One region of the Citrobacter tructae genome, then DNA from elsewhere that is predicted to be linked to it. Evidence: predicted binding sites of a transcription regulator. Region 1 holds the regulator's gene; the other holds the start of a gene.
The links. Region 1 encodes Fur, which represses iron uptake genes when iron is present. Its sites were predicted from a motif close to ATAATAATGAGAACNACTATCAA; they were not measured.

Region 1 (5,405 bases):
CGGACGCGCGTAACATGAGTCGCAGCGAGCTCATCGAAGAGATGCTGATGAACCAACTCGCCGCATTGCATGGTCAGGCATAGTCTGAATTTCTGCTCTAAATCATAAATCGTGTAGCACAGAGTGCAGTCCAGCGTGTTTGCTGTTTCCGCATGCCTGACTGTTCTGCTATGATTGCCCTTATCCGTGGGCATTGCGCCACCACCATTTCAATAAGTTTCAAGAGGTTATTTTACTCATGGCAATCACTGGCATCTTTTTCGGCAGCGACACCGGCAATACCGAAAACATCGCAAAAATGATTCAAAAACAGCTTGGTAAAGACGTTGCCGATGTACATGACATTGCAAAAAGCAGCAAAGAAGACCTGGAAGGGTATGACATTTTGCTGCTCGGCATCCCTACCTGGTACTACGGTGAAGCGCAGTGTGACTGGGACGACTTCTTCCCGACTCTCGAAGACATTGATTTTAACGGCAAACTGGTTGCGTTGTTTGGCTGCGGCGACCAGGAAGATTACGCAGAATATTTCTGTGATGCGTTAGGTACAATTCGCGACATCATCGAACCACGTGGTGCAACTATCGTCGGCCACTGGCCAACGGCAGGTTATCACTTTGAAGCGTCCAAAGGTCTGGCGGACGACGATCACTTTGTTGGCCTGGCTATCGACGAAGATCGCCAGCCGGAGCTGACCGCTGAACGCGTAGAAAAATGGGTTAAGCAGATTTCATCCGAACTGCATCTCGACGAAATCATTAACGCCTGATTTCATGAGGCGCTGATCTTCATCGGCGCCTCATCTATAGATAAAACCAATCAAAATAATTGCTACAAATTTTTAACTTTTTCGCCTGACCCTGTACAATGGCTGGATGCCAATCGGGTATTGCACAGTGTGATTGTTGGCGATACCACGTTTTGATTAACAATATTTGCCAGAGACTTGCTGTTTTCATTTAGCCATGGCAGTTCTATAATGATACGCATTATCTCAAGTGCAATTTCTGTCACTTCTTTTAATGAAGTGAACCGTTTAGCTACAGGACAGATTCCGCATGACTGACAACAATACCGCATTAAAGAAGGCTGGCCTGAAAGTAACGCTTCCTCGTTTAAAAATTCTGGAAGTTCTTCAGGGACCGGATAACCATCACGTCAGTGCGGAAGACTTATACAAACGCCTGATCGATATGGGTGAAGAGATTGGTCTGGCGACCGTGTATCGTGTGCTGAACCAATTTGACGATGCTGGTATCGTGACCCGCCATAATTTCGAAGGGGGTAAATCCGTCTTCGAACTGACCCAGCAACATCATCACGATCACCTGATCTGCCTCGACTGTGGCAAAGTGGTCGAATTCAGTGATGACTCCATCGAAGCGCGCCAGCGTGAGATTGCGGCTAAACATGGTATTCGTCTAACCAACCATAGCCTCTATCTTTACGGCCACTGTGCTGAAGGCGATTGCCGCGAAGATGATCATGCACACGATGCCAAGTAATGTGATGCATTCTGAAAAGCCAACCTTACGGTTGGCTTTTTTTATACACATAAAAAAGACCCGCTGCATCAGCGAGTCCTTTTAGGATAACAACGGTGACGTTTTACTGAGCCGTATTCTTGCTGCGAATTTCCTGCCAGACCTTGTCGCAATCGGCCGAAACGGCCTGATCGTTGCCTGTACGCGTCGCCTGGATACACTGCTGGTAATCCAGTACCCGTACGCTTTCTTCATTGGCAAACTGCTGATGCTGTTTTTCTTTCTTCAGCACGTTTAACACGCTTTGGCAGGCCTCGATTTTCTCTGGCGATCCCTGGGCGGTGTTAATACAGGCGCTGTAGGCTTCTTTCAAACGGCTGTCTTCTTTTGGTGCAGGCGATTGCGCACAGGCCACCAGCCCGGTTGCCATAATGGCGATGAGTATCAGTTTTTTCATAGAACGGTCCTCAACGTTGCGGCAGACACCAAGCCCGCCGCTGTTGGCATTAGAAGATGGTGAATGGTGCAATCACGATAAACTTCACGTCACGCTCATCCTGGAAGATGTTGCCGTAACCACCGCTCCAGCTCGGAATGTCTGAATGGTTGTCGTACTGGGTGAAGTGCAGTTTAAACATGGTGCCTTTCGCACGACCATCCTGCAGGGTGTAGACCGCATCCAGGCTGTAAGACGACTCTTCGATGGTACGATTTTTGTCGTAGTACGCATCCGGGTTAGTCTGCCAGGTCGATGGCTTAGCGTCCCAGGCGTAAACATAGGAGGCACCCACAGCCCAACCTGGCAGGTTCCAGTTCTTCAGGTCATACATTGCGCCAAAGAAGACCGCTTTTTCACCGTTGGCGTTGAAGTCAGAACGGTTATCCCACCACACGTCCAGGCGACCGTTTGAAGAAGCATAAGTTGGGGTCATACGCTGCAGGAAGTAGCCCTGCTGTCCGTCCGCTTTAACCCAGGTTCCTTCCAAACGCAGGTCAACCACTTCCGCCACTTTGTAGCCAAAAGTCAACGCCTGCAGCCAGGCGGTGCCGTCATAAATGTTGTTAACCGTACGGTCATCAACCTTGTCACGTGCGCCGTAGAACTGATAGCTGGTGGTAAACGGGTTGCCGCCTAAATCAAATTTGTAACTGGCTTTCGCGAAATATTGATCGACATAGCCTTCGGACTGACCAAATGCCGCTTCCAGTAACAGGTTATTTTTAAAGTCGTATTTCGCGCCAACCGAATGGAGGTAATCCACCTTGGTTTTTTTATCGGCCTGATAAAATTTATCGACTTCGGTGTGCCACGGTGCTTTATATTCGTTGGCCCACATGTAGGAGAAGCTCAATGCGCCCGCGTCACCATAGTCAAAATTGGCTCCGGCTTCAGCACCCTGATAGGTACCCGGCATAAAGCTCCAGTGCGGAGCCAGCAAAGTCTGCCCGGTGGGTTGAATATAACCGGCGCGTGCCCAGGTTGGGCCATACTTAAATTTCGCTGCCGCTTTATAAAGGCTAATCCCGCTCTTATCGCCGGAGTAATCTTCGTCATAACCTTTATTTTTTGAAGAGAATGCGATTTCGTTTGGATGACCACTTTCGCTACTTTCGTTCATTTCAATAGCGGTAAATGCTGCGATATCAATACCAAACATATCAGCCGCGTAACCGGACTGGAAATCAAGGTTAGCGTTCCAGGTGGAGTGAGAAAGGTTGGTTTTGTATTTATCATGATCGGTAACATCTTTACGGTCACGCTCACGCTGCCAGTAATAGATGCCGCCAGTTAAGGTAGAATCATCAATAAAACCTTCGGCGTGTACCTGGGGAGCGACAACGAAACCCGACATTGCTGTGATACCGGCGATAGCCAGCGCCAGCGTACTACGTTTGCCACTAAACGTACGCATATGTTAATCCTCTTTGACGTATAAAATGCTGTCACCAAAGGCAAACAGCGAAAAAACAAAAAGTAAAAAAAGTAGCGCTGAGAAAACCTCATTGACTACAATGAATAGACTATTTTTCGCGACGCGAATTATCAATCTCTTTTTGTAACCAGTATGTAAGAACATGAGCAACCGCACATATTTGATTGCTTTTTGTTACATTTTCATGCGTAGATAAAAAAGCGTTGAAAAATGAAAAAAATCACTTGCTTTCCATATGGATGAAAACGGTTACAGCCAAAATCATCACGGAATAAAACGTTTTGATACGCAATTAATTTATTCTAAATACCAGGCTGAATAATAATTAATTCGCTCTGCAAACAGAGCCTATGATGCGGGTTGTAGAGATAAAAAAAACGCCGCAGAGCGCGGCGTTTGACAGGATGTATATAGTGCGACTTATTCGCCCGCTTTAGCCCACGTATCACGCAGACCCACGGTACGGTTAAACACCAGCTTGTCCGCCGTTGCATAGCGGCTATCGAGGCAGAAGTACCCTTCACGTTCAAACTGGAAGGCTTTACCCGCTACAGCAGCCTGTAGCGACGGTTCACCGTAGCCCTGTTTAATCACCAGTGAATCTGGGTTAATGACAGACAGGAAGTCGTCCGCCGCACCTGGGTTCGCTACGCTGAACAGACGATCGTACAGGCGGATTTCAATCGGCAGCGCATGTGCCGCGCTGACCCAATGAATAACGCCTTTCACTTTACGCCCATCGGCAGGATCTTTGCTCAGGGTGTCAGCGTCGTAGGTACAGAAAATGGTAGTGATATTCCCTTCTGCATCTTTCTCTACGCGCTCGGCTTTAACAACATAAGCATTACGCAGACGGACTTCTTTGCCCATTACCAGACGCTTATACTGCTTGTTGGCTTCTTCACGGAAATCTGCGCGATCGATCCAAATTTCACCGCTGAACGGCACTTCACGGCTACCCATTTCCGGTTTATTCGGATGGTTAGGCATAGTGACCAGTTCGCTTTCACCCTGCGGATAGTTTTCGATAACCAGTTTCACCGGATCGATAACTGCCATCGCGCGCGGCGCATTTTCGTTCAGGTCTTCGCGAATACAAGATTCCAGAGAGGCGATCTCAATGGTGTTATCCTGTTTGGTCACGCCAATGCGTTTGCAGAACTCACGGATCGCGGCAGCGGTGTAACCGCGACGACGCAGGCCAGAGATGGTCGGCATACGCGGGTCGTCCCAGCCTTCAACGTGCTTGTCGGTCACCAGCAGGTTCAGCTTACGCTTGGACATCACGGTGTATTCCAGATTCAGGCGCGAGAATTCGTACTGGCGCGGATGAACCGGAATGGTGATGTTGTCCAGCACCCAGTCGTACAGACGACGGTTGTCCTGGAATTCCAGCGTACACAGTGAATGCGTGATGCCTTCCAGCGCATCGCTGATGCAGTGGGTGAAGTCGTACATCGGGTAGATGCACCACTTATTACCAGTCTGATGGTGTTCCGCGAACTTAATGCGATACAGCACCGGGTCGCGCATGACGATAAACGGCGAGGCCATATCGATCTTCGCACGCAGGCAGGCTTTACCTTCTTCAAAACCGCCAGTACGCATTTTTTCGAACAGCGTGAGGTTCTCTTCAACGCTACGATCGCGGTACGGGCTGTTTTTACCAGGCTGCGTCAGGGTGCCGCGATATTCACGGATTTCGTCAGCAGACAGTTCGTCAACGTACGCCAGACCTTTGTTGATAAGCTCTACCGCATAGGCATGCAGTTGATCGAAGTAATCCGACGAGTAGCGAATGTCGCCAGTCCAGTGGAAACCTAACCATTCAACGTCATTTTTGATCGATTCAACGTACTCGATGTCTTCTTTGACCGGGTTCGTATCATCAAAACGCAGGTTGCACTGGCCCTGGTAATCTTGCGCAATACCAAAGTTCAGACAAATGGATTTCGCGTGGCCAATGTGCAGATAGCCATTTGGCTCC
Region 2 (5,405 bases), 1.2 Mb from region 1:
TACCGCCGGTATTACCATCGCCGGGGAACCAGTTTTGCACCGTCGAGTATTTCACTTCGGCATCTTTGTGGATGATCACTTCTACCACCGCCGCATGTAGTTGATAACTGTCACGCACCGGTGCCGAACAGCCCTCAATGTAGCTGACGTAGCTGCCTTCATCCGCCACCAGAATGGTGCGCTCGAACTGACCCGTTTTTTCCGCATTAATACGGAAATAGGTAGAAAGCTCCATCGGGCAGCGCACACCTTTTGGCACGTAGATAAACGTACCGTCTGAAGCAACCGCCGCATTTAACGCGGCAAAAAAATTGTCGTTGCCTGGTACCACGGTGCCGAGATATTGCCTCACCAGTTCCGGGTGATCGTGAATGGCCTCACCGAACGAACAGAAAATAATCCCCTGTTCTGCCAGCTTTGCACGATAGGTAGTCGCCACCGACACCGAGTCAAAAATGGCATCGACCGCCACCTCTTTACCTTCACGCACCGGCACGCCAAGCTGTTCGAAAGCGTCCTCAACCTCTTTACTTAAAAACGCATTCGCACCCGTTTGTTGTACCGCTCCCGGCTCAGAGGCACAGGTTTCATCGCAGTTGCCGCAGGAAGGTGCGGAGTAATAGCTGTAATCCTGATAATTCAGCTTATCGTAATGCGCTTTTAGCCAGTGCGGCTCCTCCATTGTCAGCCACGCCCTGAACGCATTCAGGCGAAACTCCAGCATCCATTCCGGTTCGTTGCGTTTCGCGGAAATTGCCCGCACGACCTCTTCATTGATGCCTTTCGCCAGTTCATCTGTTTTTAGTTGGGTGAAGAACCCCTCTTTATAATTGAGGTGTCCGCCAGCCCAAGTGTTGACATCGTCAGTTGCTTCAGTGTTACGCGACATAGTACCGCCTATACCCCAAAACTTTCGCCACAGCCGCATTCGTTCTGGGCTTTTGGGTTATGAAATTTAAATAACTGATTTAATCCTTCACGAACAAAATCGACCTCAGTGCCATCGATAAACGGCATCGCCTGTAACGGTACATACAGCCTGGCGCCATCCGTCTCAAACAGTAGATCGTCTTTTTCCGGTTTGCTGACGGTATCCAGCACATAGCCAAACCCCGCACATCCCGTTTGCTTCACACCTAACCGCACGCCCAGCATATCGGGCTGTTTTGCCACCAACTCACGAATATGCGCCGCGGCGGCTGGCGTTAACGTCAACCCGCGCCATGCAAAATCGTGCGGATTAAATGTTCCTGAATGCAATTCCATAGGGTTACCTCGAGTCATTAGCCTGCACGCTACAACACCATGTTAGTGATAATGATTATCACTTCAACCCCTCATCAGCAGGGGCATTCGGGTTAACCGCCCTTTTTGACTACTTTTATTAAGCATAGACCCTGCGACGAGGGTTCACAGAGATGGATTATTTTGTTCAATGCTTTGATAAATAATGGGTTACGAATAACTAATCGTTCGGCAAGGTAAAACGCGAAAAGATGTATAGATAATGTCTATTTAAGAGATAGGAAAAAGACGGGAAATGGAGATAACACGGTTCAACAGCGCGCAGACAGGCAATAAAAAACCCTTAAGTCTACTTTAGCAGGCTTAAGGGTTCCGGCCCCATCCGGCGCTTATCTCCGGCACTCACAATGGCTTAGCTCTTGAAGGGGCGATAAGAATCGTCTCATATCCTGAAGCCGCTTTTTTAACACAAACTGCGGTTTGTCTATTTTGCAGGCAGACGCAGCTCCCACATTCAGACCAAGGTCTCATGTAAAGCATCCAACAGCAGACGCAGACCTGCCGGTTGATGCTCACGCGACAGATATAAACCGTAAATTGGCAGGCGACGCGGCTGGAACTGAGGCAAAAGCCGCATCAACTGGCCCTGCTCCAGCCCTTCACGCGCCTCTTTTTCAGGCACCAGAGCAATGCCCATACCGGCCAGCGCCGATTCACATAACAGAGCAGAGATGCCCGCACTGAGATTTCCCTTGATCGCCACCGAAACGGCGTCGCCCTGCTCATCTCGAAAGTGCCAGGATTTTCCGGCAAAGCCGCTGTAGTAGAGACAATTATGCTGAGCGAGTTCGTCAAAGTTTTGCGGAGTACCATGCTGACGCAGATAGTCCACCGATGCGCACAACACCGACTCACAATCACCAAGACGACGGGCGATGGTACCGGGTTCAGGGCTATCCGTTATGCGGATCGCTACATCAATGCGCTCGCCGACCAGACTCACCGGCTGATTGTTAATTTCAACCTCAATACGCAGTTCAGGAAAACGCGCCAAAAAACCGGGCAACACCGGTGCAAGAATATGCATGGCGGTAAAATGAGCGCAGGCCACACGTAACGTACCGGATGGCACCTCCGCCGCGCTGGCGGCGCTGATATCCAGCGACAGTTGCGCCAGCGACCGCGTCTTAGTTAACGCTTCTTCCCCAGCGGGAGTAATGGTCAATCGACGCGATGAACGGTGGATCAACCTCACGCCCGCCCATTTTTCCATCTCGTCGAGATAACGACTGACCATCGGTCTGGAAAGCCCCAGCGCTCGCGCAGCGGCGCTCAGGCTACCCAAATCGCAGATATGGTTAAATACAGTTGCCGCCATCACTCTGTCCATCGCATCCCATCCGATCGTTTTATGAAACTCAGCATGTCCTGATAGAGGAATTCTAACAGATCCGAATTTCCGTAAAATAAGGAACAAGAAAAAGACATCTTCATCTGCAAAAGGTTATCCACCATGAAAGTTAACACCCTGGCCCTGCTGTTACCCCTGCTGGCTTCGCCGGTTTTCGCCGCGCCGCTCCAACTTGACGTCTACAATCCGCAGGATAAAGCTATCTTCCCGGTTTCCTCAACGTTGGTATCCGGTCCGAAAGAGGCCATTTTATTTGATGCACAATTCAGCATTAAAGACGGTGAAAAGCTGGTACAGATGATCCGCGACAGCGGCAAATCGTTGAAGGCCATCGTGATTACCTCTGGCGATCCGGATTTTTATTTTGGGCTGCAGCCGATTGTTAAAGCCTTCCCTGAAGTCAACGTGCTGGCAACACCGCACGTGGTGGAGCACATTCTTGCCACTAAAGAGGCCAAGCTGAAGTTTTGGGGCCCACAGATGAAAGATGGCGCACCAACGACGCTCATCGTACCGCAGGCTACCACGCAAACTCGTTTTACGATTGATGGTGAAACGCTGGAACTGCGCCACCCTAATGATTATGCGGCATATGTCTGGATCCCGGCTAACCGCGCCATCCTCGGCGGTACCGGCGTGGCTTCCGGTATTCATGTCTGGACTGCGGACACACAATCTCCTGAACAGCGCAGCGCATGGCGCAACGTACTCAGCGAAATGCAAACTTTACGTCCAACCGAAGTGATCCCCGGTCATTCTATTGGCGAACGACCGGCAGGTGATAAAGCGATCCGCTTTACCCAGGACTATTTACAGTCGTTTGAGCAGGCGCTGGACGCTAAACAAGGGTCGGCGTATGTGATTAAGACGATGAAGGCCGCGTGGCCGGGGCTTGCAGATGAAAGCTCGCTGGAGCTAAGCGCGAAGGTCAATACCGGTGAGATGAAGTGGTAAACAAGATTTAAAGCAAAAAATAACCCCGAACACATGTCGGGGTTTTCATCACGATAAGCATGCCAGAATCAATGAACACCATGGCGCCAGGCAAAATAGATCTCTTCTTTGAGTTCAATCGAAGAGAGCGTCAGTAAATCAGCAAACTCCAGCTCTAATTGTTTCAGTCTTTTCAGATACTGAGCCGGTGAAAGATCGCTTTTATCACGACGTAAAAATTCTAATGCCAGTTGGGCCGGGTCAAATTGGGTAGACATATCATCCTCGCTTGTGTTCAAAACCTGCACAGTATAGCACCTTTCCCTGCGCAGATAATGACCAAATTCAACATGCGTCACAAAATAGCGGTCGTCAGACGCGAGGTGCAGCACAGCCGTCCCTGCTCATCGAAGATTTCGATTTGCCAGACCTGGTGACGAGAGCCAGTATGCAGCGCGCTACACACCCCTCTGACACGCCCTTCCCGCGCGGAACGGATATGGTTAGCGTTCACCTCAAGACCCACCACTTTTTGGTCGCCCTGGGTACACAGGTAGCCTGCCACCGACCCTATGCTTTCCGCCAGCACCACCGAAGCACCGCCGTGTAACAGGCCAAAAGGCTGTTTGGTCCGGTGATCCACAGGCATCGTGGCTTCTAGCGTATTATCGCCGATGTGCTCAAAACGGATATCCAGCAAACCCACCATATTTCCCTCACCCATGGCATTGAGCGCCTCGAGTGAAACTTCACGTTTCCAGATCATCCAATCATCTCCAGCAGAGCCTGTAATGGGTGGCGAACACCCGTGCCTTCCACGCGTTTTACCTGGCTGCGGCAAGAATACCCGGCAGCCAGACACCGGTTACGCGGTAATCGCTGCATCGCCTGATGCCATGATAACTCATAGATGCCCAGCGAGTTCTGGTGATTCTTCACTTCGTGACCATAGGTGCCCGCCATACCACAGCACCCGACGCTAACGTTTTCCAGCTTCGCGCCAAATTTGGCAAAAATAGCCGCCCACTGCGCAGGCGCACCCGGCAGGGCCGTTACTTCAGTGCAATGCCCAAAGAAATACCACGGTTCACCCGCGATAGCGGCAGGTTCCTGAGAAGCCAGAACGGTCGATAGCCACTCGTTAACCAACAGCACGTGGAATCCTCCCCGTTGCTCACCCAGCGCCAGCTTGTATTCATCGCGATAGCACAGCACTAGTGCCGGATCGACGCCAACCATCGGGATGTCCAACTTCGCCACCCGATTGAGAAACTCAGAGGTCTTTTTCGCCGTTTTGGCAAAACGATTCAAAAAGCCCTTAATGTGCTGCGCTTTACCATTGGGCGAGAACGGCAGCAGCACCGGCTGTAAACCAAGCTTTTCCACCAGGCGGATAAAATCGGCGACCACCTGTGCGTCGTAATAGCTGGTGAATGGATCTTGTACCACCAGTACCGTACGGGCCTTCTGTTCGGGACTCAATAGCTCGAGCTGTTCCAGCGTCATATTGGCAGAACGGTGTCCCACCAGTTGACGTTGTAACGACGGTGCGGACAGCAGCGGCAAATCCACCATGCCGATATGCTTTTTGGCAAGATTACGCACCAGCGGTTGGTTAATGAAGAAGTTGAACGTTTTCGGCGCGCGCGCCATTAACGGCGCATAGCTCTCAACGGTTGCCACCATGTGATCGCGCAACGGACGTAAATAACGCGTGTGGTACAGTTGCAGGAAACGAGAACGGAACTCCGGGACGTCAATTTTAATCGGACATTGTGTAGAACAGGCTTTACACGCCAGACAGCCGGACATTGCC

Region 2: the regulator Fur is predicted to act here: its motif matches at 1,306-1,328, upstream of sufA (Fe-S cluster assembly scaffold SufA).

Annotation. Positions count from the first base shown of each region.
Region 1 covers NZ_CP038469.1:1,940,526-1,945,930, forward strand. Annotated here, with positions in the region: gene ybfE (LexA regulated protein) at 1-83, shown strand, start outside; gene fldA (flavodoxin FldA) at 239-769, shown strand; gene E4Z61_RS10210 (ryhB-regulated fur leader peptide) at 980-1,066, shown strand; gene fur (ferric iron uptake transcriptional regulator) at 1,059-1,505, shown strand; gene E4Z61_RS10220 (ChiQ/YbfN family lipoprotein) at 1,609-1,941, opposite strand; gene chiP (chitoporin ChiP) at 1,991-3,397, opposite strand; gene glnS (glutamine--tRNA ligase) at 3,839-5,405, opposite strand, start outside.
Region 2 covers NZ_CP038469.1:709,427-714,831, reverse strand. Annotated here, with positions in the region: gene sufB (Fe-S cluster assembly protein SufB) at 1-889, opposite strand, end outside; gene sufA (Fe-S cluster assembly scaffold SufA) at 898-1,266, opposite strand; gene E4Z61_RS04035 (LysR family transcriptional regulator) at 1,760-2,635, opposite strand; gene E4Z61_RS04030 (Vmh family MBL fold metallo-hydrolase) at 2,759-3,610, shown strand; gene E4Z61_RS04025 (YdiH family protein) at 3,679-3,867, opposite strand; gene menI (1,4-dihydroxy-2-naphthoyl-CoA hydrolase) at 3,945-4,355, opposite strand; gene ydiJ (D-2-hydroxyglutarate dehydrogenase YdiJ) at 4,352-5,405, opposite strand, start outside.